DNA from 2 places in the Microbacterium aurugineum genome. Region 1 is predicted to be linked to the other one. Evidence: predicted binding sites of a transcription regulator. Region 1 holds the regulator's gene; the other holds the start of a gene.
What was found. The regulator LexA, encoded in region 1, represses DNA repair genes until DNA is damaged. The targets are predictions, from matches to a motif close to TCGAACANNTGTTCGA.

Region 1 (4,330 bases):
CGTGCGCGGCGGCGTGCCCGCCCCGGCTGCAGGGCTCGAGGGCAAGACCCTCGTCGGCGGGGTGGTCGACGGGCACAACATCTGGCGCGGCGACCTCGCGCACGCGTTCGACCGGCTCGAGGCTCTCCGTGCGCTCGGCGCGGCCGTGTCCGCGTCGACGTCGACGTCGCTGCTGCATGTGCCCCACGACGTGACTGACGAGTCCCGGCTCGACGAGCGTCTGGTCTCGTGGTTGGCGTTCGCCGACCAGAAGGTCCAGCAGGTCGGTGTGCTGGCCCGGGGACTCAGCGTCGGCCGCGCGTCGATCGCCGCCGAGCTCGACGCGTCGTCCGCCGCGCTGGCGGATCGTCTCGCTGCACCGGGCGTTCGTGACGGTGCCGTCCGCGATCGTGCGCTCAGCACGGCCGACTTCTCCCGCGTGGGGTACGAGGAGCGTGAGACCGCGCAGGAGGCGCTCGGCCTGCCCGTGCTTCCGTTGACGACGATCGGCTCCTTCCCGCAGACCGGCGACATCCGGCGTGCGCGCGCCCGGTTCACCCGTGGCGAGATCCCCGCCGAGGACTACGACGACTTCCTGCGTCGCGAAGTGGCCAGCGTCGTCTCTCTGCAGGAGGACCTCGGGCTCGATGTGCTGGTCCACGGGGAGCCCGAGCGCAACGACATGGTGCAGTACTTCGCCGAGAACCTCGATGGCTTCGCGGTGACCGAGCACGGCTGGGTCCAGTCGTACGGATCCCGGGCCACACGACCGTCGATCCTCTGGGGCGACGTCTCGCGACCGGCTCCGATCACCGTGGGATGGTCCGCCTACGCGCAGTCGTTGACGAGCAAGCACCTGAAGGGCATGCTCACGGGTCCCGTGACGATCCTCGCCTGGTCGTTCGTGCGTGACGACCAGCCGCTCGGTGAGACCGCGAACCAGGTCGCGCTGGCGCTGCGCGATGAGATCGCCGACCTGGAGGCTGCCGGCATCGCGATCATCCAGGTCGACGAGCCCGCGCTGCGTGAACTCCTGCCGCTGAAGAAGGCGGACCAGCCCGCGTACCTCCGCTGGTCCGTCGACTCATTCCGACTCGCGACCGGTGGTGCCGCTGCCGGTACCCAGGTGCACACGCACCTCTGTTACTCCGAGTTCGGTGTCGTGATCGATGCGATCCGGGCGCTCGATGCCGACGTGACCTCGATCGAGGCGGCGCGCAGTCGCATGGAGGTCGTCGCCGACATCGCCGAGGTCGGGTTCGACCACGGCATCGGTCCGGGCGTCTACGACATCCATTCGCCGCGCGTGCCGACGGTCGAGGAGGTCGAGTCGCTACTGCGTCGCGCGGTGGAGGAGATCCCAACACGTCAGCTCTGGGTGAACCCGGACTGCGGCCTGAAGACCCGCGGCTACGAGGAGACGACCGCCTCGCTGCGCAACATCGTCGAGGCGACGCGCCGGGTGCGTGAGGACGTGAGCGTCCGAGTGTAGCCCACCCCGGGTCGACACCCCCGCGCAGGGTCGACACCCCCGCGCAGCGTCGACACCCCCCCCCGCAGCGTCGACACCCCCACGCAGGGTCGACACCCCCGCGCAGCGTCGAGGCCCCCTCTCAGAAACGTATCTGGGAGGGGCCTCGACGGTCAGAAGGGGCCTCGACGGTCAGCGGAGCGCGTCAGACCGCCCGGAGCACGGCCACGACCTTGCCGAGCACGACGGCCTCATCACCGAGGATCGGCTCGAAAGACGAGTTGCGGGGCAGGAGCCAGGTGTGCCCGTCGCGACGGCGCAGGACCTTGACGGTGGCCTCCCCGTCGAGCATCGCGGCCACGATCTCGCCGTTCTCCGCATTGTTCTGGGAGCGGACGACCACCCAGTCGCCATCGCAGATCGCGGCGTCGATCATCGACTCGCCGGAGACCTTGAGCATGAACAGGTCGCCCTTGCCGACCAGCTGGCGTGGCAGGGGGAAGATCTCCTCCACCTGCTGGTCCGCCGTGATCGGCACACCCGCGGCGATGCGCCCGACCAGGGGTACGAGCGCGGCATCGCCCACGGGGGTCGCGACATCGGCAGGGTTCTCGCCGCTCGCACCGGGCAGATCGATCAGGACCTCCATCGCGCGCGTCTTCCCGGGGTCGCGGCGCAGGTAGCCGCTGAGCTCGAGCTGTCCGAGTTGGTGCGTCACGCTCGAGAGTGACTTGAGGCCGACGGCGTCACCGATCTCCCGCATGCTCGGCGGGTACCCGTGGTGGGCGATCGAATTCTGGATGACCTCGAGGATCGCCATCTGCTTCGGGCTCAGGCTCTTGCGACGGCGGGTCCGCGGTGCCTCCGACTCGGGGGCTGAGTACTCGCTCATGGTGCTCCTTAAGTGCGTGATCCGACGTCGCTCTTCGAATGTCGGAGGCCCGTGGTGTGGTGTTCTCATCGAAACCGTATCCGAGAAACAGTCCGATCTGGAAGATCTGTTCGAGCGTGTCGGGCGAATCGCGTTTCCGGTTTCGAAGAACACTTGACAGATGTTCGAACTCGAAGATATCTTCGGAACGTAGCTTCGCATTCACGGCTCCCGGCCGAGACGGGAATGCGAACGCTACGCCAACTTCCTCCGGGCCCATCGCCCCGAGACAGGCTAAGGAGCACGACATGAGCAGCATCAGCGTCAGCACCGCAACGATCCTCCCGGCATCCGCACGCCCCCACACGCGACTGCGGCTGACGGCACGGGGTCGCGGTGTGCTGCTGGCTCTCGCCTCCGTGCCGCTGGCCATCGGAATCGCTTTCGCGGCGCTCAGCGGTGGCAGCGCCATCGCCTCCGGTGTCGATGCTCCCGCCGCGAGTGTCGAGACGCTGACGGTCCTGCCCGGGGACACCCTGTGGTCGATCGCCACCTCGGTCGCGCCGAACGCCGACCCGCGCGTCGTCATCGGAGAGATCAGCCGGATGAACGTGCTCCGTGGTGGCGAGCTCCAGATCGGTCAGGAGCTCGCGATCCCGGCGCAGTACATGGACTGAGCCCTCACCGGGATGTGCGTCATCCGCCCGACCGGCGGCCTAGCATGGGAAGGGTGACGCTCTCCCTCCACGATCTGCCGCTCCGTGACGACCTTCGCGGGCTGAAGCCGTACGGTGCCCCGCAGGCCCCTCTCCCGGTCGCTCTCAATGTCAACGAGAACACTCATCCGATCCCGGAGGCGGTCGCGAGTGACATCCTCGACGACATCGCGGTGGCGATCCGCGACGTGAACCGGTATCCGGACCGGGAGTTCACGACGCTTCGCGAGGCGTTCGCGGATTACCTCGGTCATGGGCTCACCGCCGACCAGATCTGGGCGGGCAACGGATCCAACGAGGTGCTGCAGCACATCCTGCAGGCGTTTGGAGGACCCGGGCGCACCGCCTTCGGGTTCGCGCCCACGTACTCGATGTATCCGCTCATCGCGCAGGGAACGGGGGCACGGTGGATTGCCGGCACCCGGGAGCCCGACTACTCGATCACGCCCGAGGATGCGGCCGCGCAGGTACGCGCCGCTGACCCCGATGTGGTCATCCTCTGCTCGCCGAACAATCCGACCGGGACGCCTCTCGGTCTCGATGTCGTCGAAGCCGTCTACGATGCTGCGCGCGGCGTCGTCATCGTCGACGAGGCGTACCAGGAGTTCGCTCCGCACGACGCGCTCTCCGCGCTCACGCTCCTCGAAGGGCGGCCTCGGCTCGCGATCTCCCGCACCATGAGCAAGGCATTCGCGTTCGCGGGCGCGCGGGTGGGCTATCTCGCGGCCGATCCTGCTTTCATCGACGCCCTCCGCCTGGTCCGACTGCCGTATCACCTCAGCGCGCTCACACAGGCCGCCGCCGTCGCTGCGCTGCGCAACGCCGATGTGATGCTCGGCATGGTCGAGGAGATCGTCGAGCAGCGCGACAGGATCACCGCGACCCTGGAGGCCCTCGGCTACACGCCGCACGAGACGTGGTCGAACTTCGTCCTGTTCGGAGGAGTCGCCGACCCGCGCGCGACCTGGCAGCAGCTGTACGACCGTGGTGTGCTGGTGCGTGACGTCGGCATCCCCGGGCACCTCCGGGTGAGCGCAGGAACCGAGTCCGAGACCACGGCATTCCTCGACGCCTTGGCCTCGATAGGATCGGCATCATGAGCAGCCCCGCACTGACCCCGCGCACCGCCAGCCGTGTGCGCAGCACGTCGGAGTCCACCGTCGAGCTCGAACTGAACCTCGACGGGACCGGTGCGAGCCGTATCGACACTTCGGTGCCGTTCTTCGACCATATGCTCACCGCCTTCGCGAAGCACTCGCTCACCGACCTGACGGTGCGGGCCTCGGGCGACAC
Region 2 (4,330 bases), 770 kb from region 1:
GACAGCCCGGGAGCCGACAAACTCATCGGTCAGGGTGACGCGCTGTTCTCGCCGATGGGTTCTTCCAAGCCGTTCCGACTGCAGGGCGCGTGGGTCGACGAGAAGGAGATCGACGCCGTCGTCAAGCACGTCACCCGCCAAGCGCGCCCGGACTATCGTGCCGACGTGCAGGAGGCGATGGAGCCGACCAAGAAGAAAGAGGTCGACGAGGACATCGGCGACGATCTGGAGCTGTTGCTCGCCGCGGCCGAGCTCATCGTTTCGTCGCAGTTCGGGTCGACGTCGATGCTCCAGCGCAAGTTGCGTGTCGGTTTCGCGAAGGCCGGTCGCCTGATGGACCTGCTGGAATCCCGCGAGATCGTCGGGCCTTCGGAGGGTTCGAAGGCGCGGGACGTGCTGGCCACGGCTGAGCAGCTGCCGCAGGTGATGGCGAAGCTGCGCGGCGAGGACGTTCCTGCCGCCTCCGCCGCGCCGACGGCACCTGCCGCCCCGCCGGTCCCACCGATGCCTCCGGCCCATGATCCGATCGCGGCCCAGTACGACGGTCTTCCCGAGGTGGAGGCCGAGGGCGACGAAGACGCCTGGGGCCTGACGGGGCGTGACTGATGGCCATCCCGCGGCAGCTGCCCAATGCCATCACGGTCGCGCGGATCCCGCTCGCCGTCGTGTTCTTCGTCCTGCTGCTGCTCGGAGGAACCTACGGCCTGGCTGAGCCCGGACTGCGCTGGGCCGCTGCGATCATCTTCATCGTCGGCATCTCCACCGACTGGGTCGACGGCTACCTCGCTCGCAAGTACGACATCGTCAGCGATTTCGGGAAGCTCTGGGACCCGATCGCCGACAAGCTCCTCACCGGGGCGGGATTCATCGGTCTCGCGATCCTCGACGAGGTCAGCTGGTGGATCGTCGCGATCATTCTCGTGCGCGAGTGGGGGATCACCATCCATCGCCTGATGGTCGCGAGCGAGCATGTGGTCGCGGCCGCGTGGATGGGCAAGATCAAGACGGCGTTCCAGGGTGTGGCCCTGGGATGGGCGTTGCTTCCCCTGCACGTCCTCATCGGTCTCGAAGCATGGACACTGGTGACGTTCATCCTGATGATCATCGTCTTGCTGCTGACCGTGGCGAGTGGGATCGACTACATCGTGGCGCAGGTGCGCGGATCGCGGCAGAAGAGGGCATGAGCGAGACGAGCGCCGCCGCCGTTCTGTCGGCGCTCGACGAACGCGGGTGGACACTGGGAGTGGCGGAGTCCCTCACCGGCGGGGCGCTGTGCGCAGAGGTCGTCTCCGTCCCCGGAGCCTCCGCCGTTCTCCTCGGCGGTGTCGTGGCCTATGCGACCTCCGTGAAGGCGACGGTGCTCGGCGTCGACGCCGAGCTTCTCGCCCGGCGCGGTCCGGTGCACCCCCAGGTCGCGCTGGAGATGGCCGGGGGTGTGCGGCGAGTGGTGAGCGTAGACGATCGGCCCGCGGATGTCGGCGTGTCCACCACCGGCATCGCGGGACCGGATTCGCCGGACGGACAGCCCGTCGGTACCGTGCACATCGGTATCGTGACGCCGAACGGAGCGCAGGCGAGAGAATTCCGCTTCCGCGGCGACCGGGATTCGATCCGGGCGCAGACGGTGGCTGCGGCGCTCGAAGCACTGCTCGACCTGGTCGCGGAATAGTGTCCGCCCCGGTCGGGTTATCAATGATGTGCTCACATTCAAACCACAGAGTGCAGGGGTAGATTTCGTGCAGGCCAGGCGTACTAGACTGGCTGTCCTATCGGGGGAGACCCCGAACGATCACACGGGGAGGAGGTTCCGATGATTCTTGTACGACAGGAAATCGGCGATGTGCTGAGGGACTTCCGCCTGCAGAAGGGGCGCACGCTCCGGCAGGTTGCAAGCAAGGCGTCGGTTGCGCTCGGCTACCTCAGTGAGGTTGAGCGTGGGCAGAAGGAAGCCTCGAGCGAGATCCTCGCATCCGTCGCCGATGCTCTCGATGTGCCCATCTCGACGATCATGCGCGAGGTCGGAGACCGCATCTCGGTTCTCGAGGGTATCCAGGTCTTCCCGGATGTCGTTCCGGACGACCTCGTGGCGTCGATCGAGCCTCAGCTCTCGTTGCACTGAGCAGGGTGCTGGAGTGACGATGCGTCGTAGCGAGTTTCTGCGCGCGGTCGACACCGAATTCCAGGCGCGAGCATCGTCATTGGTGAACGATCTTGGACTCTCGGCTCTTCGTGGTCGCACGGCGCTCGAGGCGTTGGCCGACGGGACGCCGCCCCGTGAGATCTGGCTCGCACTGTGCGTGGAGATGGACGTCCCGGAGAACCGGCGTCACGGTGTCGGCCGTCTGGAGCCGCGCGGGCACTGATTCCGTCGGAGATGTCCGCGGGTTACGGCACACGGTGTGCGATCGGCGGCGTGTCGTCGAATATTCGTTCGAAGAGAGCGTAGTCTTCTGCACAGGTGGTTCAGAGCTGTGATTGTCCACCGAACGTGAGTTTGCCGAGACGATGTCGGTGGCCCCTCGTACGGTGGAGAACAAGCCGAAGAGCCATACGCCTTGTCGGAGAGTCACTCCCAACCGGGAGGGCCGCGACAGCCTACAGGCGGCACCACGCGCGCAGAAGGAGCACATCATGCCATCACCCGCAGACCGCGAGAAGTCCCTCGAGACCGCCCTCGCCCAGATCGACCGTCAGTTCGGAAAGGGCTCGGTCATGCGGCTGGGCAGTGATGAGCGCGCCCCCGTTGCGGTCATCCCGACCGGCTCCATCGCGCTCGACGTCGCCCTCGGCGTCGGCGGACTCCCGCGTGGTCGAATCGTCGAGATCTACGGACCGGAGTCCTCGGGTAAGACCACGCTGACGCTGCATGCGATCGCGAACGCACAGCGCGCCGGCGGTATCGCGGCCTTCATCGACGCGGAGCACGCTCTCGACCCCGACTACGCAGCGAAGCTCGGTGTCGACATCGACGCGCTCCTGGTGTCGCAGCCCGACACCGGTGAGCAGGCGCTCGAGATCGCCGACATGCTCGTTCGATCCGGGGCGATCGACCTGATCGTCATCGACTCCGTCGCCGCGCTCGTGCCGCGCGCCGAGATCGAGGGAGAGATGGGTGACTCGCATGTGGGGCTGCAGGCTCGACTCATGTCGCAGGCGCTTCGCAAGCTGACCGGTGGCCTGAACCAGACGAACACCACGATGATCTTCATCAACCAGCTCCGCGAGAAGATCGGTGTCTTCTTCGGCTCGCCCGAGACCACGGCCGGTGGTAAGGCATTGAAGTTCTACGCGTCCGTCCGGATGGACATCCGTCGTATCGAGACGTTGAAGGACGGGACCGACGCTGTCGGTAACCGCACCAGGGTCAAGGTCGTGAAGAACAAGATGGCTCCGCCTTTCAAGCAGGCGGAGTTCGACATCCTCTACGGCGTCGGCATCTCACGCGAAGGCAGCCTGATCGATTTCGGCGTCGAGCATGCCATCGTCAAGAAGTCGGGCTCGTGGTACACCTACGACGGCGACCAGCTCGGGCAGGGCAAGGAGAACGCCCGTACGTTCCTGCTGAACAACCCCGATATCGCTCTCGCGATCGAGACGCAGATCAAGCAGAAGCTCGGTATCGGTGCGCAGCTCGTCGCTCCTGACGCCGCTGACGAGCTCGCCGAGCGTCGTCCGGCCTGATGAATGACACACGTGGGGGCGATTCCGAGCGGATCGCCCCCATCATTCCTCTCTTCGGCGGTGCTCGCCCTCAGGGGGACCCCGGCCGGAGCGCTGCGGCAGGAAGCGACGTCGTCTCGGAAGCCGAGCCCGGTCACACGAACGACGCCGGAGCGTGGCGATCGACGTGGGACACTCCGCCTCGCGGATCCGCGCTCGGTACGACGTCCGATGCGCGCACGCCCAGTGACCGCCATCCCGCCCGAGGAGCATCTGCGAGACCGGGAGCCGGGCGAGCAGGCGAGGCGAGCTCCGGCTCCCGTCTCCATGCGCTCGACACATCCAACGAGGTGTCGGGTGGCGACGAGGTTGATCCGGACGAGGCCCGTACCGCGGCCGAGGAGTCGCTCGTACGGAAGCTGCGATCCCGCTCGCTGTCGGTTTCCGAAGCGCGTCAGATGTTGCGGGGACACGAGCTCGACAGCGCCTCGATCGACGAGGTGATCGAAGACTTCGGACGCAGAGGCTACCTCGACGATGCCGCTCTCGCCGAGGTTCTGGTGACGTCGGGAGTAGAGCGGAAGGGGCAGGGGCGCGTCGCACTCTCCCGGGCGCTGGCCCAGCGGGGCATCCCGCGCGAGGTTATCGACGTCGCGCTCGATGAGCTACC

Region 2: the regulator LexA is predicted to act here: its motif matches at 2,420-2,435, upstream of recA (recombinase RecA).

The regions. Positions count from the first base shown of each region.
Region 1 is NZ_CP078078.1:1,151,468-1,155,797, forward strand. Features, by position in the region: gene metE (5-methyltetrahydropteroyltriglutamate--homocysteine S-methyltransferase) at 1-1,471, shown strand, start outside; gene lexA (transcriptional repressor LexA) at 1,656-2,342, opposite strand; gene KV397_RS05620 (LysM peptidoglycan-binding domain-containing protein) at 2,630-2,998, shown strand; gene KV397_RS05625 (histidinol-phosphate transaminase) at 3,043-4,137, shown strand; gene hisB (imidazoleglycerol-phosphate dehydratase HisB) at 4,134-4,330, shown strand, end outside.
Region 2 is NZ_CP078078.1:1,917,499-1,921,828, reverse strand. Features, by position in the region: gene KV397_RS09365 (DNA translocase FtsK) at 1-606, shown strand, start outside; gene pgsA (CDP-diacylglycerol--glycerol-3-phosphate 3-phosphatidyltransferase) at 606-1,184, shown strand; gene KV397_RS09355 (CinA family protein) at 1,181-1,669, shown strand; gene KV397_RS09350 (helix-turn-helix domain-containing protein) at 1,811-2,119, shown strand; gene KV397_RS09345 (DUF3046 domain-containing protein) at 2,064-2,363, shown strand; gene recA (recombinase RecA) at 2,632-3,681, shown strand; gene KV397_RS09335 (regulatory protein RecX) at 3,681-4,330, shown strand, end outside.